One region of the Bacillus sp. 5w2 genome, then DNA from elsewhere that is predicted to be linked to it. Evidence: riboswitches for the same ligand, from Rfam matches in the RefSeq annotation. Region 1 holds a riboswitch; the other holds the start of a gene.
What was found. A riboswitch is a leader RNA that binds a small molecule or an ion and turns the genes downstream of it on or off. The one in region 1 is predicted to bind preQ1.

Region 1 (11,819 bases):
CTGTATGTTATACAGATCCTTTCTTTCTATTATATATTAACGATTATCAATTGTTTCTGGATATAGATCATGGTTCATCATGCGGTAGTCTGCCATTTGTTCATATTTCGTTCCTGGGCGACCGTAGTTGCAATAAGGATCAATTGAAATCCCTCCACGTGGTGTGAATTTGCCCCATACCTCAATGTAACGCGGATCCATTAATTTAATTAAATCATTCATAATAACGTTCATGCAATCTTCGTGGAAGTCACCGTGATTGCGGAAACTAAATAAATATAGCTTTAAAGATTTACTCTCTACCATTCTTTGTTCTGGAATGTAGCTAATATAAATTGTTGCAAAATCTGGTTGGCCTGTTTTCGGACATAAGCTTGTAAATTCAGGACAATTGAATTTCACAAAATAATCACGGTTTGGATGATTATTATCAAATACCTCTAAAATTTCTGGGCTATATTCAAATAAATATTTTGTATTTTGATTTCCTAATAATGTTACATCTTTTAAATCTTCATCTAATCTTCCTGTCATTTTAAACATCCCTTCTCATTATACTCCGCGTTTATTTCCCCATACTAACGCATGAAGCTGCGGCAATACTTTTGCATTATTCATCTCTTTACAATTTACAGCTTTATCAATCAGCCACTCGTACTTATCTAATAATTTCTTAATCAGCATCGCATCATCCACAGTTTTTGTATCATCATTCCCTACTTGTAAGAAAAATGGTACATCGGGATAACGTTCGTGCATCTTAACTGCATATTCAAAATCTTGATCGTCGAATACTACTACTTTTAAACTAATATCTTTTCCTGCTAGTTTCTGAATCACATCATCTAACTTCTGAAAATCAGTATTCATCGCCGAACTTGGTGGTTTTGGAGAAATCGTTATCTCATCAATTTGAAGTAACCAATCTTGCCATTTACTCCCTTGCGTTTCGATTGCTGTTCGCATTCCATTCTCTTTTAATATAGAAAGAAGAAACTCAATATTTTTCAGCAATGCTGGATTTCCGCCTGAAATCGTAACATGAGAAAAATTTTCGCCACCAATTTCTACAAGCTCATTCCAAACGTCTTCTGCTGTCATCTGTCTAATTTGATCTTTAGCCGATCCATCCCACGTAAAAGCAGAATCACACCAAGCGCAGCTATAATCACAGCCAGCTGTACGGATAAACATTGTCTTTTGTCCTACAACCATTCCTTCACCTTGAATAGTCGGACCAAATATTTCTAAGACAGGGATTTTACTCATCGAGCATCCACTCCCGTCTTACTTCCGCATAACTAGTCGGAGTCTCAAATAGACGAACAAATTCAACGCGAGCTCCTTTATATTCGTTCGCACGATTATCTTTTGTTAACGCTTCTGCCATTTTTTCATAAATCCAAACGACCATATTTTCAGCAGTCGTATTCATTGCTGGTAACGTTTCGTTTAAATAACGATGGTCTAAATAAATTTCTATTTCATTCTTCCAAATTTCTTTTATATCTCCAAAGTCAATCGCAAGACCTATTTCATTTACATATCCACTAATTCCAAATACAACTTTATATGTGTGACCATGTAAGTTTTTACATTTTCCTTCATAACAGTGTAAATGGTGCGCTGCATCAAATGTAAATTCCTTGCTGACCATTACTCTTTTATTATGATATTTGAGCTGTTTACGCTGAATATCCTTGTCCATTTTTTGCAAATTTTCTACGATGCGAAATCCAAAGAAATTATCCATTAGTTGTTTGCTCCTTCGCGTTCTTGTAGGTACGTATCTAATCCTGCTTTACGAAGTTGACATGCTGGACATTCACCGCAACCATCACCAATGATTCCGTTATAACATGTTAATGTTTTTTCTCGAACAAACTCGAATGCTCCAAGTTCATCTGATAATTTCCACGTTTCCGCTTTATCAATCCACATAAGTGGCGTATGAATCACAAACGGATAATCCATGGATAAATTTAAAGTAACGTTTAACGATTTCACAAATACGTCACGGCAATCTGGGTAACCACTAAAATCAGTTTCACATACACCCGTTACAATATGACGTGCTCCTACTTGTTTTGCTAATACAGCAGCAAATGATAAGAATAGTAAATTTCGTCCATCTACAAATGTCGATGGCAATTCACCTTCTTCATGTGTAATCTCCATATCCGTTCTCGTTAACGCATTTGGAGCAAGTTGATTTAATAGACTCATATCTAGTACCGTATGCTTAATTCCTAGCTCTTTCGCAATTTCCGCTGCACAATCAATTTCTAACTTATGACGTTGATTGTAATTAAACGTTACAGCCTCTACTTCTGCAAACTGCTCTATTGCCCAAAATAAACATGTCGTACTATCTTGTCCTCCACTAAAAACAACAACTGCCTTTTCTTTTTTCATTTCACTCATTCTCCTTCTCTATTACGAATAAGAAGAAAGAACGTTCTTGAACTGTCACAATAAAAAAACAAAACAATACCTAAAGATATTGTTGTTTCCATAGTTTTTTATAGAGGGAGTTCGCGAACCTCTCCCGTGCATTGCACGGAATTCCTTCTTTCATTGACAAAGCTTATTGTAACATATTGTATACTACCAGAAAAAATTTCTGATTTTTCCGCTATTTCTCATTTCATTTCTTTCATTTTATAGTATGATTAATTTAATGTGAGAAGAGAGGAGGCATCCCACTGAAATCCTTTATTATTTATCTCTTTTTAAATATATTATTCATCCTTGTTACAATGCTCGTATACCATTTATTTTGGAATCAAAAAGGGAAACGTTCTCCTAAATTAAATTCAGCAATATTTATTGTATTGTGTTGCCTCGTTACTATACTATGTATCACTTTCGCAGCAAAAACAAATTATGGATTTCAATTTGATATGCGTCATATCGTATTAATTGTCGGTACATTAACCGGAGGTCCTATTGCTGGCGGCTCTATATTAATTGTATTAAATATATACCGCTTCTTATTAGGAGGAATAGGTGTTTTCCCATCGCTTATCGGTTCTATCCTTCTATTTATTGTCCTATTATTTACATACAAATTTTTCAATCGAACTTCTAATCGTATAAAAATAGCACTTGCTATTATCTACAGTCTCACATACGGATTTAGTTGGATACCTTTCTTCCTTTCAAAGGTTACAAACAAGGCTGATTATATACCACATATTATTGTGTATGAGTTATGTACGATACTTGGTACGATTCTTATTTTATATTTACTACACATATTACAAACTCAAATTCGTCTCCAAAACGAACTTATGAATGCTGAAAAATTTCATTTAATTGGTGAAATGGCAGCGTCTATCTCTCATGAAATTCGCAATCCATTAACTTCAACGAAAGGATTTTTGCAACTTTTACAATCAGATACATGCACTGAGCAGGAGCGAAAATTATATATCGACATTGCCATCAACGGAATCGAACAAGCAAACCACGTTCTTACAGATTATTTAACCTTTGCAAAACCAAGTATTGAAAAAGAACAAAGATTACAGTTAGAAGAAGAACTGCTACATGCATTATCGTTAATTACACCGCTTGCTAATTTAGCAAATGTGCGTACACATTATATAAAGCAAAGCACTTCTTTTTTTATCGCGGGAGAAAAACAAAAACTAAATCAATGCTTGTTAAATATTTTAAAAAACTGCATTGAGGCCATGCCAAAAGGCGGTGATCTTTATTTCACATTAGTTCCTGATCATAAGCATATTCAGTTATATATAAAAGATACAGGAGTCGGTATGGATACCGAACAAGTGAAACGTCTCGGCTCTCCTTTCTATTCAACGAAAGAAAAAGGAACTGGACTTGGAATGATGGTCGTATTCAGTGTTGTTCAAGCTATGAATGGAAAAATTGATATTATAAGTGAAAAAGGAATCGGTACAACCTTCTTATTAACTTTTCCACTCATACAAAAAACGTGATGAAATCATCATCACGTTTTTTCTGTTCCTTCAACTAATTCAGCAAAAGCTTTCACTTTTCCATGTGGCTTTTGATTTTCTTTACGTGCTTTCCAAGCGCGCTCTTCTTCTTTCTTTTTCTTGGACATACTTTTCAACTCCTTCTTTCCTTTCTCCATGTAGTATTCCAAAATAAGAAAGAAAACTATGCACATATCAAAAAAGAAGTGGTCTCCCACTTCTTCCTAATTATCGTTGTAAAATTGCGTGTTTCGCCTCTTTTAACTGCGTAAGATGTCTTTGTTCATGCAAATCAAGAAATTGAATCCATTGATACAAATTCAGATCATTAAAAACAGGATGCTTTAATCCATTTTCAAATAGATCTTTTTCATCTATAACACTATGAAGCGCGTGTAATAGTTCTTGTCGTGAATGTTCTAGTAATTGAATTCCTTGCTGTTTTTTCATTAACGTTTCTGTTGGTTGCATTTGCTGAGGAGCTTCTCGTTTATGTGTGCGATCAAGCGTAAGTTGGAGGTCTTTAAATGGAGTCGTGTTTCTTTCGTTTTTTTGTAAAGCATATACAAGGGCAGACGTGACAGATTGTTCAACTAAATGCAAGTGATGCAAAATTTGAATAATACTCCATTTATCACGGCGTGGCTTTACATTCACTTCTGTATCATTTAACATTTCAATTTCTGATAATAGCGTGCTTCGAGTAGACTGTAATGAGTTCACCAAACTTTCTAAACTCACATCCATATTAGATTGAAGCATATTTCTTTCCCCCCTTTTTGTTGGTGAAAAGAGGTGCTCCTTATGAGAAACACCTCTTTAGTATTCTGAATTTTCTTTTATTATCTCATCATTTTCCCATTATGTCGATGTTAAACATGTGAAAAAAAGCGCATGTTTTTTACAATTTTGTGTCGTCAATCGCATGTAACCATGCTTCAATTTCTGTAATGACACTTTTCACACAGCCTTCAGCAAATGGTGATGTTAAATTTGCAACTTCTACTAATTCCAAGAATGATTTACTTCCACCTTGTTGGCACAGATTCACATAATCTTCCCACGCCTCTTGTCTATTATCTCTTGCACGTTTCCAAAATTGCAGTGCACAAATTTGTGCTAACGTGTAGTCAATATAGTAGAACGGCGAGCTATAAATATGTCCTTGACGTTGCCAGAATCCACCGCGCTCTAAATAATCATTATCTTCATAATCACGATGCGGCAAATACTTTTTCTCTATATTACGCCATGCTGTCTTACGCTCTTCTGGTGATGCTTCTGGATTTTCATATACATAATGTTGATATTCATCAACAGATACACCATACGGTAAAAACAGAAGTGCTGAACTTAGGTGAGAGAAGTAATATTTATCTGCATCTTCTTCAAAGAATAATTTCATCCATGGCCATGTAAAGAATTCCATACTCATAGAATGAATTTCACACGCTTCATACGTTGGCCAATTGTATTCTGGAATTTCAAACTTACGACTTTCATATACTTGGAAAGCATGACCAGCTTCATGTGTTAATACATCAATGTCCCCAGATGTTCCATTGAAGTTCGAGAAAATAAATGGTGCTTTATAATTCTCGATATATGTACAATAACCGCCACCCGCTTTTCCTTTTTTCGCAACTAAATCTAATAAATCATTATCTAGCATGAAATTGAAAAATTCATCCGTTTCAGCCGATAACTCTTTATACATCGTTTTCCCATGATTAACAATCCAATCCGCATCTCCTTTGGGAGTTGGATTACCAGTAGCAAACTCAAAGTTTTCATCATAATATGCTAATTTTTCTACACCAATACGTGCTTGTTGTCGCTTTCTTAATTCCGTTGTAACTGGAACGATATAATCAAGTACTTGCTGACGATAATTCGCCACCATTTCCGCATTATAATCTGTACGGTACATTCTCGCATATCCAAGTTCAACAAAGTTTTTGAAACCTAAAGATTTAGCGATGTTCGTTCTCACTTTAACAAGCTCATCATAAATACGATCTAACTCTTCCTCATTCTCAGCTAAAAATCCGTAATATGCTTCACTTGCTGCTTTACGTTCACTTCTTTCTTTCCCTTGCATAAATGGAATAAGCTGTGATAACGTTCTTTCTTCTCCTGCAAAGTCAATTTTTGCAGATGCTAATAACTGCGTATATTGTGAAGACAATTTATTCTCTAATTGTAAATCTTTCACGACTTCATCAGAATATGTTTTCAAATCACACTCTGCTAGAGCAAACAATTGCTTCCCATAATACGCTTCTAATTCTTCACGAAATGGAGAATGAATTAACGCTTTATAATACTTTGTACCATATCCTTGTACAACTGGAGAGAATTCATCAAAGAAATCTTGCTCTTCCTTATAAAAAGCATCTGTCGTATCAACAGAATGACGAATGTAACAAAGATTCCCCATTGTACCAAAATCGTTGCGAATTTCGTTAATTGAATGAATGACTTGTTTTTGTTCTTCTACAGTTTTTGCGTTATCAAACTTCTCTAAAGCAACAGTAAACTTCTCTTTTAATTCTTCAATATTTGGCCGTTTATATTCATAGTCTTTAAATGACATGAACGAGCCTCCTCTCCATTATATACATCCTTACTATAATTCAATGCTTACTTACAAATCTCCTCTTATTCTTCAGCAAAATACGGCAGATGTTGTCATAATTACATGTAAACAAAAAAGCCTTGGATTTCTTTATCCAAAGCTCCTTTGGAACATACTATTATTTTTCATACTTTCCAATCTTTTTTAATAGATCAAGTAATTCATCCTTTTCTTCTTTCGTTAACATTTCAAAAGACTGATGTATAACTTGCTCATGCCCTGGAAAAATAGAAGCAATAAAGGTCTCTCCAGACTCAGTTAGTTGTGCATATATAACACGTCTGTCATTCGGGCACGGAATTCTCTTTACTAGTCCCTTTTTTTCTAGCTTATCTACAACATATGTAATGCTGCCACTAGCTATTAAAATACGCTCACCAATTTGCTGAAGTGGCTGACCGCCTTTATGATATAGCAGTTCTAATACAGCAAATTCAGTTGGATTTAACCCGTTACTTTGTATAGATTTATTTGTAGTATCCATAACAGAACGATGTACACGAGATAATGCAATAAATACTTTTAAAGATTGAGAAATATCTTCTCGTTCATTATTTGATGTCATACAACTTTCAACCCTTCACTTAAATTCTCAGTAATAAAAAGAAAAAAACAGCTTAGTACTTCATGTAATTCCCGAATGAGTATTCACTCATTCATTACCTCTCCCCAAATATATTATGAATGATTCTTGAATAAAAACATGACAATTTTAACATAGTTTATATATAATGATAATAAAAAAGAAGGAGTACCAAATTTGAAAGTCAAATTCCACAGCATAGTTTTATATATATTGCTTGTTATCCTACCAACGATAGGGATTGGTGCTACATTTTATTCATATCATTCGTATAAAATGAAACAGGAAAACAAACAATCTGCTCACACGGTTCTCTTTTTATATAGAGACTATTTAGATCATCACCTTGGTGAAGCAATCTCCGCATTAGAAATGCTCTCAAAAGTCGTAGGAACCGAGACTGGAAATATAAATGGAGTGAAACAAATTGTACATGATACAGATGGAAACGATGCACGCTTTTCTGGTCTATATTACGCTACACCAGAAGGAATCATTACAATCGCATCCGAAGGCGAACGACCACCTGTTGATGTCTCAGATCGCAAATATATTCAAGACGCGTTACAAACGAAGAAAACAACTGTATCATCAGCCATTACAGATCGTGTTCTTGGACATCAAGCGATTATGATTGCTTCTCCCATTTTCAATAAACAGAAGGAGCTCTCAGGCTTATTGTTAGCAAGTTTACGCTTTGATTACATTTCATCATCTTTAAATGCCATTAAGCCACAATACCATTTTGAAGTAACCGATAAACATGATGTAGTTTTTCTAACCGATGATAATAACGAAACAAGTGATGCGCATTCTAATATGCTTACTACTCCACTCCAACGATTAAATTGGAAGGTCTCTGTTTCTCCATTGCCTATCCATCAAAAAACTTTATACCAGTGGGTTTCAATAGAGTGTATAGCTACTTTATTTTTAATGTCTATTTTATTTTTACTTGCTCAATATATGTTGTTAAAACGTCAAACAAAACTGGAAAGACAACAAAATGAACTACAAAAAATTGAATTGGTTGGAACTTTTGCAGCTAGTACAGCCCACGAAATCCGTAATCCTCTTACCGGAATTAAAGGACTCGTCGCTCTATTAAAAGAAAAATATAAAGATGAACAAGATCAGTTCTATTTTTCCATCATTGAACAAGAAATAGAACGGATTAATGAAATTGTAAGCGAATTTCTTATTCTTGGAAAGCCAACCGCTATCATTGAACAAACATATGATGTGAGAACTATTTTAAATGAGGTAGCATTGATTATTCAATCTGAGGCGAATCTACATAACATTGTATTCCATTTACATTTGCCAGACCATCCTGTTCATATACGTTGCTCAAAAGACCATATGAAACAAGTGGTTTTAAACATTACAAAAAATGCAATTGAAGCCATGACTTCTGGTGACACACTAACTATTTCCGTAACAAACAATGAAACACATGCACAATTGCAAATTATAGATACTGGAAAAGGGATTCCAAAACATATTCAAAAACACCTCTTTCATCCGTTCTTTACTAATAAAGATACTGGAACAGGTCTTGGACTTGTCATATGTAAACGAATTGTAGAGATGTACAATGGGCATATTTTTATTGACAGTATAGAAAACGAAGGAACGACAGTTCATATCGAAATTCCGTTACACCTAGTATAATTATCCTTATCCCAAAAGGGTAATTATACTTATTTCATAAAACCAGCCACAAGCATTCGCCAAAAATTACTCGATTTTCCTTCATACCCAATTTGAAAAATAGGTACCTTTATAATTGATAACCATTTGGGTGTTTGTTTTTCTTTATAGCACTGGTACTGTAAAATAAGCTTGTCCAATTCTTGACTAACTTGAATTGTCTCCATACTATTTAACCCACTCGTTAAACCTAATTGAATCATTTCTTCACGCTTTATATGAATATCACGTGAAAGCTTTTCTAATGTGTACTTCCTTTTTACAGTAAACATTCATATCCCCCTTATTATACTTCCTTGCTCTCAACTTCACTTCTCCATTGGCCTTTTAACTACTTAATCATATTTGAATTTGAAGAATCAGAAAATTTAACATTTTCTCCCTGTAATTTACAAATCTTTACCCTCACTTTGAGAATTATTACAAATTATTCTATCTTTGTAAATACATTCGCAATAATAGACATTTTTTTCATCTTCTTTTTTTACAAATACCAATTAAATAGCGGATTCTCTATTTTCCATATACTTTTCTTCGACATTTTTTGTTTAATTTATATAAAAACGCAAAACATAATAATGATTGATAAAGTGCAAATTTAATCATTGGGGATTTTGTTCATTCCCTACTGCCCGCAAATAGCGGGATAAAATAGAAAGGAAATATTTATATGCGCAAATATACGATTGCATTACTTATGTTTACTATGTTCTTACCATCCTTCTTGTTCCCTGTTCAAGCAAAGGCCCATACAAACAAAGTAGCTATTGTCATTGATGACTTCGGCAATAATATGAAGGGAACTGATAAAATGTTATCACTTCCTATTCCACTGACTGTTGCCGTTATGCCTTTTCTTCCTTCTACAAAGGAAGATGCGATAGCGGCTCATAAGAAAGGACACGAAGTTATTATACATATGCCAATGGAACCTATTAAAGGTAAAAAAGAATGGCTTGGACCAAAAGCGATTACAACTGATTTAAGCGACGAAGAAATAAATAACCGACTCGAACAAGCAATTCAAGAAGTACCGCATGCAATTGGGATGAACAATCATATGGGATCAAAAGTGACCGCGGACGAAAGAATTGTACGCCTTATACTTGCAGCTTGTAAAAAACACGGTTTATTTTATTTAGATAGCAAAACAAATCCTAAGAGTGTTGTCCCAAAAATCGGGAAAGAATTAGGAGTACCTATTATTGAAAACCAATTATTTTTTGATGATGTGTATACAGCGGCACATATTTCAAAACAAGCTCAATTACTCATCAAAAAACTTCAAGAAAAGCCGATTATGGTAGCTATCGGACATGTTGGGCCTCCAGGTGAAATTACATCCCGTGTTATAGAAACTTCTATTCCTCAAATTCGCGAACATGCAGATTTTATTTTTTTATCTGATTTAGCATTATCTCCGCCTCCTGTTTCAAAATAGGATTCATTATTCAAACTAAAAAAGGTACCAATCTGCATATAGCAAATTGGTACCTCTCCTTTTTAACTTAAATATAATCTACATGACTCACTCGGAATCCTTTTCTCTCTATTTTTTCAATTAATTTCTTTATTTTTTTTTCATTTAACTCATCTGTTATATTTACGATAACACGGCGAATATATTGATCCCCGTTATCTAGCGTAAATAATCCACCGATATTAAATGCCTTCAACAATGTCCCAAGTTCTTTAATCGTTCCCTTACAATCTTGTGTTGCAATTGTTAATATATAACCACCCGTCCGCATACCGAATGAATCTTCAATAACATCAAATATATTAGAATGCGTTAAGATACCGACAAATTCATTATAATCATTTAGCACAGCTAAAAATGGAAGACGACGAATAACATAAAATGCTCTGAAAAAAGAATCCTTTTCAAAAATAAATGCAGAGGAATCTTCCAGCATATGTTCCGTACTTAATTTCTCTAATCCACTATTACACTTCTTTTCTAAAAGATCTACTTTATAAATAATCCCCATGAATTTCTTTTCATCTTCTGCTAATACAGGGATTGCTCGAAATCCCGTTTCATTCATAATGTGCAAAGCCTCTTCACCTGAATCGTTTATTTTGCAAAATGTTACTTGCTGTTTTGGCAGAAAATGATATTTAACTCGCAAAATATGTTCCTCCTTACATGTCAACATGTAATCTATATATAATAAGGAGACCTATATTTTATGAGTAAATTTATTTTTAAAACGCTTTCATTTATTTATTGACTTGTAACGAAATCACAAACATTTTATATAACAGAACTCTTGGCACCTTTTATCATTAACAATTTCACATGGTAATTCATTAAATATTCTATACCCTCTAGCCATTTTTTCGTATCTTCTGGAGTTTTCCCCCACACGATCATGCCATAATTATGAACAAGAACTACTCCTCCACCTTCAATAAAATTCGGCACATTATTTTCTAATAAATCAGCGAATTTTTTCTCATCTTCTACAATGGGAATTGTCATTTCTGTTATACCTTCTTTTCCAAAAACACGTTCCACGCTACGTTTATCGAATGTTACTTCCCCTTCTTCTCCATATAACTCTGATATTAAATGACTATCTACAGTCTGCACTTGTAAAATACATTCTGCACTACTTTTTTTATAAATATCCGCATGCATAAATGATTCCGCAGCTGGTTTTTCTTCATTTTCAAATACTGGCTCACACATACAATTCACAACAATAAAATCTTCTTCTGAAAATAACCCTTTATCTCTTCCCTCAACGTTTACTAAAAAAGTTAACGGCTCTTTTGACGTACAGAGTGATAAACTAATTTTTGTACCATAAAACCAATCACGAAGTGCCAACTCAGATTTCACATCTTTTAATTCATTCCATTTCTTTAGAAAAAATAACATTTCGTCACCCCCGGCGTAATAGTTATATAA
Region 2 (11,819 bases), 240 kb from region 1:
ATGCATTTGGAACAAATAGAAAAGAGTTTTTAAAGAAAAGAATTATACAAAGTGAACAGTGTATCGTTGTGAAGGGTAAGGAACAAAATGTACTAGGATATGGTTTAAGCGTACAAACACCAGAAAATAAAATAATAGGACCAGTCGTTGCTAAAAATGATGCGATGGCAATGCGAATTGTTCATCATTTAGCAAGAGATCATAATGGTAAATTGAGAATTGATGTACCAAAAGGAAAGAACAATTTTATGAAAGAATTAGAGGTTGCTGGTTTTAAAAAGCTTAATACACCACCAATTATGATGAAAAATAGCAATCAATTATTAAAAAGGAATAATGAGTTATATAGCATTGCAGCACAAATTTTTGGATAAAAAAGAATCCTTTTGTGAAAAGGATTCTTTTTTACAGTTAATTTAATCACGATATTGATCATGAATAGGTTGAAAAAGGTCTTCTTCGACATCCCTAACAACTGAAAAATGATCGACGTTATAATGCCCATGTAAAATTTTATTGTGATGACTAATAATTTGCTCTGCAGATAACACGTTAGAATCAGTTGTGGAATGACCGTTTTTAATTAATGTGACATCAAAGCCTTGTACAGTTGCTGTTCTAACAGCAGTGTCAATACAATGTTCTGTTTTACATCCACCGATAACGATATGATTAATTTTTTCTTCTTTTAAAAGTTCAAGTAGAGAAGTGCCATAGAATGAGTTTGTTGCTGCTTTATTAATAAGGATTGCAGACTGAGGTACTTTAATTTCATTATGTACTTCAAATCCTTCTCCGCTACCAGAAGCAACATCGATATCTCTTACGAAAACAATAAGGGCATTTGCATCTATCGCTTTCTGTACGGCTGTATTTAGTGTAGATAATAACTCGGTTTTACGAAAAACTTCTTTTTCTTGTTCATTTCCATCCAGTAATTCTTGCTGCGCATCGATAATTAATAGTGCTTGTTTCATCGTGTCTCCCCTTTAATATGAAATAAGTTCCACTATACATATTCATTCATATTACAAGGAAATCCTCTATTGTCTATGCAGTAGACGATAGATTTACAAAGTTGTCAAAGAAATTTCATTCTCATAGCGTGTAAAAACATGTATGATAGGAGATGGAGAATTTTTGAGTAGGTGGGAATAACATGCAAACAGTAGAAGATTATCTTTCATTCTTACATACGAAAGGATTTAAATTATCAGAGGAAGCACAAGGATTTATTATGTTCGGACAAGGATATACTGGTGCATCTGATGGAATTGTGAACGCAGCAATAGAAGCGACAATTAAACATCAATTACAGTTTGATGGAAGTTATTTTGTTGCGTTATTAGAACGGTTGAAAGAAGAAGAAATTACAGATAAAAAAAGCGCTAAGGCTTTTATGCGGAAGTTACAAGCGTAACTTCATGCAGCCTGCGCTTCTTTTTTTGTTTTGGAAGGTAATTCAACAAAAACCATGCCTAGGAAAATACATAGGCATCCGATAATAGCAGAAATAGAAAGTTGTTCGTTTGCAACGAGAACGCCTGTTAATGCAGCAAATACGGGCTCCATTGCGAAAATAATTGCTACTCTCGTTGGAGACGTATGTTTTTGTGCTGATGTTTGAATGAAAAAAGCAATGGATGTCGCGAATAAGGAAGTTAGAAATAGGGCGAATAAAAAGGAAGAATTCGTCCATAGTGCTACTGAAAATAATTTTTCCCAATCTTCAAACAAAAAGGCGCAAATAGAAGAAAACATACCGACAGCTAATACTTGTGATGTGCTTAGTAATAAAGGTGATATTTTCTTAGAGAAGAAGCCGTTAACAAGAATATGGGCAGCAAAAGCTACTGCACAGCCGAGAACGAGTATATCTCCAATGTTTAATTGAAAAGAATCACCCGCCGTTAATAAGTATAATCCTGCTGTTGCTACCGCAATGCCAATTACGATAAAAAGGGTAGCTTTTTGTTTTAAAAAGATAAAAGACAAAATTGGTACCATAACGATACTAAGCCCTGTTAAGAACCCAGCTTTTGAAGAAGTTGTATAAAGTAAGCCGAATGTTTGTAATACATAGCCAACACATAAAAAGAATCCAACGATTAATCCAGCGAGGCTACTCTGTTTTATATCTTGTTTTGAAGTTTTTTTTGAGAAAATCAGTTGAACGAATAATAAAATAATTCCGGCGAATAAAAAGCGAATACCATTAAAAGTAAATGGACCAACGAAAGACATTGCATTTTGAACGACAACAAACGTAGCTCCCCAAATAAAAGAGACAAATAATAAAGCAAGAGGAGCAATCCAATCTTTTTTCACACCCATACCCCCGTTAATTTTGTAAGATAGCTTTTCTAGCTAATTCATCAGCGACTTTATTTTGACTACTTGGAATCCACTTAATAAAAAAGAGATCGAAACTTTTTATGTACTGCAGTGCTTCCTCTAATAGTGGTGCAAACATTTTATTTTTTGCGTATTCTTTTTCAACAGCTCGCTCAACAAGTTGCGAATCTGTACGAAATGAGACAATGTTATAATTATGCTCCGTGCAATATTTTAATGCCGCAAGTAAAGCGTGGTACTCTGCTTCATGATTGGACATTGTCCCAAGGGGCAGTGATAATTGTACAGCTGGTTGCACCCCTTTAATAAACACCCCTGCACCAGAAGGACCAGGATTTCCTTTTGATGCACCATCAATATATACTTCAATCAAAATGTGAAACCTCCAAATGATAAGATGATCCCCTACTTATATGTTTCTTTGAAGTAGGGGATAGAGTAACTTAGCCGATTGTAATACTATAACGACATGTAAATGTTTCATTCGCTTGTAAAGATTGAATTCCTTTTTTTTCCTTCAAATCTTTTGCTGGATTTATTTCATCAGCAATTCCGTACCAAGGTTCAATACATAAGAAAGGTGCGTTCTCACCTGGTGTCCATACGCCGACAAATGGGAATCCGTCAAATTCTACTTTTACAAATTTATCATGTTTATGAGAACGAATAGAGATTTCATCCGTATTCATATTTTCAAAAATAAGCGCATCATTTTTAAATAAATCGTATGTAAGTGGTAATTCATTCGTATTTTCAGCGATTAATTGTTTTTTACTTGAAAGATAAGGTCCTTCTAATACGCTTGTTTCTAAGCGTTCAGAACCATTAAATGCTAAATGATAATCTGTAAATGATTCGCCCTCTAATAAGGGGAAGTTGAAACCAGGATGTGCTCCGATTGAGAAGAACATCTCTTTTGAAGCAGGGTTATGTACTTCATATGTTACATGGACGATTTGTCCGTCTAGCTCATAAGAAACGAGTAATTCAAATTCGTATGGGTATTTTTTTAATGTTTCTTCATTACTAGTTACAATATAAGTGATTTTCGTTTCACTTTGTTCTTGTACAGAGAATGTAAGATCACGAGCAAAGCCGTGTTGTGTTAAAGAATATGGTTTACCATCTACGTAGTATGTATTATCTACTAATCGGCCGACAATTGGGAATAAAATTGGTGCGCGGCGCCCCCAATAAGTAGAATCGCCTTGCCATAAGTATTCAGTGTTATCTTCTTTTAAGCGAACGCTTTGTAATTCTGCACCTTTGTCAGAAATGGAAACGATCACTTTTTCATTTTGAATTGTTGCTGTCATGAAGTGAAACCTCCTAAATCTTTCATATGTTTTATTATACGTTGTCTAAAAGAAAAAAGGTAGTTCATGATAGGAATCTATTGACGAAAGAGTGTGTATTGCGTAGAATATAATCTTGTTGCTTAAAAAACGAATAACGTGGTTCGAAACCATCCCACGTAAAAAAACTAAGGAGATTTTGTCATGAATATTAGAACATTAGTCGGTAATGGTATTTTAGCGGCATTATATATTGCTGTTTCTATGCTTATTCAGCCATTTGGCTTTACGAATGTACAATTTCGTATTTCAGAGATGTTTAATCATCTTGTTGTATTTAATAAGAAAGCAATTTACGGAATTGTATTAGGTGTATTTTTAACGAATCTCTTTTTCTCACCTATGATCGCTTACGATTTAGTATTTGGAGTAGGGCAATCTATTCTGGCGCTAGTTGCAACGATTATATCTATGCGATTTATTAAAGGTATTTGGGCTCGTATGATTTTTAATACAGTTATTTTTACAATTACAATGTTTATGATTGCAATTGAACTTCATCTTGCATTGGGTTTACCATTTATGTTGTCTTGGTTAACATGTGCAGTCGGTGAATTTGTTGTCATGGCGATCGGTATGCCTGTAATGTACTGGATTAATAAGCGAGTACGATTTGAAAGATTTATGCAATAGATGAAAGAGCTATTCCTATAGGGATAGCTCTTTTTGCATGTGATAATATTGAATATAATTCTTCGACTCTTGATACAATATAATAAAATAAATTGAGGCTTTCATTAGCTGGCTACATATAAGAAGTCTTATATAAGGGGAATCTAGTATGAAATATAAAATTCATTGGTTGTATAAAACAAAAAGCGGTTTGCAGACGGAATTAACGACAGATTATATAAACATAGAAGATGTATTGCAATTTGCGGAGGATTTCGAGAAAACAGGAAGAGTGAAAGAATTGTTATTTTACGATGAAATGGATGCAGAATGGTCATTAAAGGAAATGAAGAAGCTGAGCAAACAAGTGGAGGAAGAACCCCAAGAAATACTCGTTTATTTTGATGGCGGCTATGATGTACAGACGAAAGAAGCTGGAGTAGGTATATGTGTATACTATAAAAAAGGAAATACAAAATACCGAATTCGCCGTAATGCATATATAGAAGGTATATATGATAATAATGAAGCGGAATATGCGTCATTATTATACGGTATGAATATACTCGAGGAATTAGGCATTAAGTATGAAGCAGTTACACTTCGCGGTGATTCTCAAGTGGTATTACAACAATTGGCTGGGGAATGGCCTTGCTATGATGAGCATTTAAATCATTATTTAGACCAAATTGAGCAAAAAGCGAAGCAAATGAAATTAAAACTTGTATGTGAGCCAATATCTAGAAAACAAAATAAAGAAGCACATCAATTAGCAACGCAAGCATTAGAAGGAACAGTTATCGATAGTCATAAAGAAATAACCGAATAGAGAGGTGCAACGGTGGATAAAAAGCAACTCATTACAGAGGTAAATGACTTATTAGAAACATATTGTGAAGGGTGTTTTTTGCGAGAACATAATCGGAAGACAAATAGTAAATATTATGCCCATTCATTTTGTATACGTCAATGTACAGTTGGAGAAACATTGAAAAAGTATGGAGAACAGTTGTCATAAAAAACATCCAGAGAACATTCTCTGGATGTTTTTTTAATGCTTCGCTTCATTTAATTGATGCTCACACTTGCTTAATTTCTTTTCCTCATTCATTAGAAAGGGCTCGTCTAAATCTGTCGCAACAGATTTCATAATTTCAAGCTGAGAGCGAGCTTCTTCTACAGCAGTAGTAGCATGCTCTAATGTATCTGGATCCATTGAAATTGTCGCTGATCCTACCATTTTTTGTGCTGTTTCTACACGGAATTTCACTTCTTCAAAATCATTTACTTCTGATCCCATTATTACTTCCTCCTTTGTATATTGCGCATTTCACATAGTTTTTGCTCTGTAAAACGGAAATATACAAAGGAATAACAAAGGAGGTTACCAAGTAAGGTAACCTCCTGTCATATGTTGGATTAAAGTTTTACTACGTTAGCAGCTTGAGGTCCGCGGTTTCCTTCAGTGATATCGAAAGATACTTCTTGGCCTTCTTCTAAAGCTTTGTAGCCGTCACCTTGAATAGCAGAGAAATGTACGAATACATCGTCAGCGCCTTCCATTTCGATAAATCCAAAACCTTTTTCGTTGTTAAACCATTTTACTTTTCCTTGCATGTTACAATTCCTCCTAAAAACATTTGCTTTTTTCATTTAGTGAAATTCATTTGAAAGATAAGATAAACTAAAAATGCTATAATCTTGAATATTCTGCTAAATGATTAATTTAAATATACACGAATTGGTAGAAATTAGTCAAGTAAGCGATTTTATTTTTTTGTATTTTTAAATAATTTTTCAGCCGAATTTTTAAATAGGTATAGGACAGGCCGAGTATGTAATATTCTTAATTGAATGCTATACATAATGAGGTGAAAGAATGAATGAGTCTTATTTATTAGATAATGAAGGAATGAGAACGAGAACTGACATACCAAATTGGGTTACAAAAGAATTTCAAAATTTTTCGAGTGTCGTGTTAGAACCAACTTTCCCGTGCTATTTCGGCTTAACAGCTTTGAAAAAGAATGAACTTCGTTATTCATTTCTTTCTCATAATGATTGGAGTCATTTGCCACATACAATGTTATCTTTTTTAGAGTTAATGAAAGAGCGGCCAATTGTAAGAAGAGGCTTTTTTCTTTTTGTAGAGCCGGAATGTGAAGAACAATCACTTGAATATTATCGTGATTACTTTTGGAAAGTACTACAATATTTACATGAAAACGATAATCAAACATGGCCGAAGCAAATTCCTGAAGACCCAGACCATTACTTATGGGAATTTTCATTTGGTGGGGAACCGATATTCGCATTTGGAAATGCGCCAGCTTATAAACAACGAAAAACTAGGCATTTAGGGAATTCTCTCGTTATTGGGTTTCAGCCACGGACTATCTTTGATGGATTAGAAGGGGATCGCCCTAAAGGAGCATATTCAAGACAAACGGTCCGGGAGCGAGTTGAAAAGTGGGATCAGTTGCCGAAACATCCTAACATTAGTCATTATGGTGATCCGGATCATCGTGAATGGAAACAATACTTCATAGGAGACGATGTAGAGCCGATAAAAGGAAAATGCCCTTTTCTTCATAGGATAGAAAAGTAAGAGCCATCATCGGGATGGCTCTTTTGCATATTTTGGATAAAAAAGGGTATTTTAGTAGTAAATATTTTGATGAAAGCTAGTCTATTTTTAAACATTACATCATTACTTAATAGTAAAGGAAGTAGAAAGGATAGAGCTATGTTTGGAGCGATTATACAACAAATTGTATTAGGTATTTCATTAGCTGCACCAGTAGGTCCGATTAATATTGAAATGTTAAAACGAGGAATTGAACGAGGTTTTTGGCATGCATGGGTTGTTGGAATTGGTGGAATGACTGCAGATATTTTGTTTATGCTTCTCATCTATTTCGGTTTATCTTCTGTATTTATGTATACATATGTACAAGCTTTTATGTATTGTACAGGGTTTTTCTTGTTATTTTATTTAGGATTTCAAAGTGTAAAACAAGGAATCTTCCACTCGAATATGGAATATAAAAAAGAAGAGGTAGGTGGCCTTAAACAATCGTTTATGGCAGGTTTTTTAATTGCGATATCCAATCCATTAAATCTTGTTTTTTGGTTTGGTATATACGGAAGTACACTTAGCTCATTGCTTACCAAGGTAACGAAACAAGAAGCCTTTTTGTACAGCCTTTGTATTATCGTTGGTATTATTTTATGGAATTTAAATATTGCTTTTTCTGTCCATTTTGGCAGAACTTTATTAAAGCAAAAAGCACTTGGCTATATAACAGCCGGAGCAGGTATTATTTTAGTAGGATATTCTATCCATTTTGCATACAAAGCTTTACAGTTGTTCACATAAGATTGAAGGGGAGATTTTTATGTATCGAACCACTATTGACGGAAAAGAAATTATTATTACGTTAGCACCAAAAATCCGAAAAGAAATTACTGATAGGAATCCACTATATGAAGCGGTATTTCATAATGCAGCAAGATTACTACAAACAAAGCAACCAACGTTTGCGGTAAATCATGAAGTACTTGGGCTCATTATTGGAGAGGTACAAAGAGGAGAAGTAACAGTGTTTGCGGTGGAACATATTATTCCGAAGCAAAATATATTTGGATCGAATAATTTTTTCTCGACAATAGAGCAACAGGCAAATTTGTAAAGGGAATAGAATAAGAATAGAAAATAAAAGAAATAGTCGTAACGATATGTTGCGGCTGTTTTTTTGGAGAAGGGGAAGAAAGATGAAGAGAGTGGGGAAAGAGTTCTTTTTACAACATGATATCGTTATTATGTATAGTATTCTATTTATTTTCATCATTATTTTAAAAATGCAATTTTTTACATGGGTCGGTATGTTAGCGTGTTTGTTTGGTATTGTTTTTTATACGCTTAACGAATATATGACACATCGGTTTTTATTTCATTTAAAGCCACCTAAAAACGTATTTTTATTAAAAATGTTAAGAAGATTACATTATGATCATCATGTATATCCAGATGATTTAAAACTTTTATTTTTGCCTGTATGGTTTAGTATACCTAGCTTTACTATATATTTACTTATATCATACGGTATAACAAAAAGTGTTACTATTACACTTTCATTCGGAATCGGAATGATTATCATGCTTCTCGTTTATGAATGGAAACATTATATTGCGCATAAGCCAATTCGTCCTTTCACTAAGTTTGGAAGATGGTTAAAAAAACAGCACATATTACACCATTATAAAAATGAAAAGTTTTGGTTTGGTGTTTCAAATCCAGTATTTGATTTCCTATTTGGAACACTTAAAGATGGAAAAGACGTTGAATTAAGCGAAACAGCTCGTAATTTAGAAAAAGAGAAAAAGACAGAAGTAGTGCGATAAGCGCTACTTCTGTCTTAATGAAGAGAAAAGTAATTGTAGCTTTGCTTTATTTTGAAAAAGTATATTAAAAACTTAGGGAAAAATGCCGAAAAATGTCTATCGAAAAATCTTTGCAGGAATGTATGGATTGTCTAAAATGAAAATAAGTTTCTGAATATTTATAAAATTTAGTCTTTAGGTATGCAAGGGGGAATTGTATTTCTAGTAAGAGAGGGGATCGGAGAATGAAACGAGATGATACGTCAGCACGTAAGTTACAAAATGAGGTGAATTATACAGAGGTTGTTCAGTCAGAAGAATTTCAATTGCTATTAAATACGAAAAAGAAGTTTATCGTTCCGATGAGTATTTTCTTTTTAAGCTTTTTTATTGCACTACCTATTTTAACATCGTATTCAAAGGTGCTCAATACACCAGCATTTGGTGATGTTACATGGGCATGGGTATTTGCTTTCGCACAATTTATTATGACATGGGCATTATGTATGATTTATAGCAAAAAGGCGGAATCATTTGATGAAATCTCGCAAAAAATTCTACAAGATATGCAAAAAGGGAGGGGCTGAACTTGAATACGACTGCGTTTGCACTATTTTTAATTATTGTCCTTGGTACGCTAGTCATAACCTATTTTGCATCGAAAAAAACGAAAAATGCGAGTGAATTTTATACGGCTGGAGGGGGATTAACTGGTTGGCAAAATGGGCTGGCCATTGCGGGAGATTATATGTCTGCTGCGTCATTTCTTGGTATAGCCGGGGCGATCGCGTTAACTGGGTTTGATGGATTCTTTTATAGTATCGGCTTTTTAGTTGCTTATTTAGTTGTTCTATACCTTGTCGCAGAACCGCTTAGAAATTTAGGGAAGTACACGTTAGCAGATATGATTGCGGCGCGTTTTGATGCGAAAAAAGTTCGCGGAGTTGCAGCGCTTAATACGATGACGATTTCGATTTTTTATATGATTGCACAATTAGTTGGGGCTGGTGCACTTATTAAATTATTATTAGGAATCGAATATACGACATCAGTTTTAATCGTTGGTACATTAATGACAGTGTACGTTATTTTTGGCGGAATGACTGCGACGAGTTGGGTACAAATTGTTAAGGCTGTACTACTTATGGCTGGTACATTTATTATTTCTGTTATCGTTTTCTCTAAATTTAATTTCAGTGTGACTGAAATGTTTGCGCAAATGAAAACAGCTACACCATTAAAAGATTCGTTTTTAAATCCAGGAGTAAAGTATAAAGATGGTCTTGATACGCTATCTTTAAATTTAGGACTAGTCCTTGGTACTGCAGGATTACCGCATATTCTTGTTCGCTTTTTTACAGTACGTGATGCAAAAACAGCACGTCAATCTGTTGTATACGCTACATGGTTAATTGGTGCATTTTATATTATGACAATTTTCTTAGGATTTGGAGCAGCGGCGTTTGTAGGAAATGAGGCAATTATGAAAGCAAACCCTGCTGGTAATATGGCAGCACCTTTATTAGCTAAAGCGTTAGGTGGAGATTTCTTATTTGCTTTCGTATCAGCCATTGCCTTTGCAACAATTTTAGCTGTAGTGGCAGGACTTGTATTAACAGCAGCATCAGCATTCGCACATGATTTTTATAATGAGATTCTTCGTAAAGGGAAATCAACGGAAAAAGAGCAAGTGTCCATGGCTCGTTATGCGTCTATTGGAGTAGCGGTATTATCTATTATATTAGCGTTATTTGCTCAAACATTGAATGTAGCATTTTTAGTTTCATTAGCATTTGCGGTTGCAGCGAGTGCAAACTTGCCAGTTATATTATTCACAATATATTGGAAGCGCTTTAATACAACGGGTGCCATCTCTGGTATGATTGTTGGTCTTGTATCAGCCATTGTTCTTGTAGCGTTAAGCCCAAATGTATGGAACCCTGTAGCTGGAAAAGCTATATTTGTTGGGGAAGCGATATTCCCATATACGACACCTGGAATTATTTCGATTCCGCTCGGATTTCTTGCAGCGTATTTAGGAACTGTGTTATCTAGTAAGAAAGAAGATGCAGCGAAATTTGATGAAATTCTTGTGAAATCTAATACTGGTCATGGTATTAGTGATGCGTCTTCGCATTAAAAAAGAGGGGCTTTTCGATAGATAAGAAAAGCTCCTTTTTCTTTTGTCATTTTCTTGTAAATAATACTGCTTTGTAAGTAGGATTTGTCTTAATTTTGTGGAATGAAAATAAGCAGGGAGAAATTTAAATCATCATGGCACCAGCGCAGCTTTTGTGAAAAATAAGTTGTTATGGAAGGTGGAAGAAATGATGAAAACGAAACAGACTGATGAATTATTAGCAAAAGACGAGCAATATGTGTGGCACGGAATGCGTCCCTTTAGTCCAAATAGTACAATGGTAGGGGCAAAAGCAGAAGGGTGCTGGGTTGAAGATATACAAGGAAAAAGATATTTAGATGGAATGAGTGGTCTTTGGTGTGTGAATAGTGGATACGGAAGAAAAGAGCTCGCAGAGGCGGCTTATAAGCAATTACAAACATTATCATATTTTCCGATGTCACAATCGCATGAACCGGCTATAAAGCTTGCAGAAAAATTAAATGAGTGGCTTGGAGGAGAGTATGTTATTTTCTTCTCTAATAGTGGTTCGGAAGCGAACGAAACAGCTTTTAAAATAGCAAGGCAATACTATGCTCAAAAAGGTGAACCACATCGTTATAAATTTATGTCACGTTACCGCGGGTATCATGGAAATACAATGGCAACGATGGCAGCGACGGGACAAGCACAACGTAGATATCAATATGAGCCATTTGCTTCAGGATTTTTACATGTAACGCCGCCAGATTGTTATCGTATGCCTGAAATAGAAACAGAGAACATTTATGATGTAGAATGTGTAAAAGAAGTAGATCGTGTCATGACATGGGAATTAAGTGAAACGATTGCAGCTTTTATTATGGAACCAATTATTACGGGCGGAGGCATTTTAATGCCGCCACAAGACTATATGAAAGCTGTTCATGAAACGTGTCAAAAACACGGTGCACTACTCATTAGTGATGAAGTGATTTGCGGTTTCGGACGTACAG

Region 2: another riboswitch for preQ1. It lies ahead of ACXY7N_RS06805 (QueT transporter family protein); the one in region 1 lies ahead of queC (7-cyano-7-deazaguanine synthase QueC).

Annotation. Positions count from the first base shown of each region.
Region 1 is NZ_JBTIWT010000002.1:248,776-260,594, reverse strand. It holds gene queF (preQ(1) synthase) at 37-534, opposite strand; gene queE (7-carboxy-7-deazaguanine synthase QueE) at 553-1,269, opposite strand; gene queD (6-carboxytetrahydropterin synthase QueD) at 1,262-1,753, opposite strand; gene queC (7-cyano-7-deazaguanine synthase QueC) at 1,753-2,415, opposite strand; PreQ1 riboswitch class I at 2,509-2,552, opposite strand; gene kinB (sporulation sensor histidine kinase KinB) at 2,760-3,968, shown strand; gene ACXY7N_RS05545 (DUF6254 family protein) at 3,980-4,096, opposite strand; gene ACXY7N_RS05540 (DinB family protein) at 4,197-4,730, opposite strand; gene ACXY7N_RS05535 (M3 family oligoendopeptidase) at 4,870-6,564, opposite strand; gene ACXY7N_RS05530 (MarR family winged helix-turn-helix transcriptional regulator) at 6,725-7,171, opposite strand; gene ACXY7N_RS05525 (DUF3149 domain-containing protein) at 7,367-8,863, shown strand; gene ACXY7N_RS05520 (aspartyl-phosphate phosphatase Spo0E family protein) at 8,893-9,174, opposite strand; gene ACXY7N_RS05515 (divergent polysaccharide deacetylase family protein) at 9,573-10,343, shown strand; gene cbpA (cyclic di-AMP binding protein CbpA) at 10,411-11,034, opposite strand; gene ACXY7N_RS05505 (class II aldolase/adducin family protein) at 11,160-11,789, opposite strand.
Region 2 is NZ_JBTIWT010000002.1:485,394-497,212, forward strand. It holds gene ACXY7N_RS06775 (GNAT family N-acetyltransferase) at 1-374, shown strand, start outside; gene ACXY7N_RS06780 (cysteine hydrolase family protein) at 417-977, opposite strand; gene ACXY7N_RS06785 (DUF6123 family protein) at 1,160-1,420, shown strand; gene ACXY7N_RS06790 (DMT family transporter) at 1,423-2,328, opposite strand; gene ACXY7N_RS06795 (reverse transcriptase-like protein) at 2,342-2,728, opposite strand; gene ACXY7N_RS06800 (aldose 1-epimerase family protein) at 2,799-3,671, opposite strand; PreQ1 riboswitch class I at 3,804-3,848, shown strand; gene ACXY7N_RS06805 (QueT transporter family protein) at 3,855-4,343, shown strand; gene ACXY7N_RS06810 (ribonuclease H family protein) at 4,492-5,151, shown strand; gene ACXY7N_RS06815 (zinc-finger domain-containing protein) at 5,164-5,340, shown strand; gene ACXY7N_RS06820 (DUF2564 family protein) at 5,374-5,622, opposite strand; gene cspB (cold shock-like protein CspB) at 5,742-5,939, opposite strand; gene ACXY7N_RS06830 (YqcI/YcgG family protein) at 6,202-6,930, shown strand; gene ACXY7N_RS06835 (LysE family transporter) at 7,069-7,701, shown strand; gene ACXY7N_RS06840 (hypothetical protein) at 7,721-8,014, shown strand; gene ACXY7N_RS06845 (sterol desaturase family protein) at 8,097-8,726, shown strand; gene ACXY7N_RS06850 (DUF485 domain-containing protein) at 8,951-9,292, shown strand; gene ACXY7N_RS06855 (solute symporter family protein) at 9,295-10,845, shown strand; gene ACXY7N_RS06860 (aspartate aminotransferase family protein) at 11,036-11,819, shown strand, end outside.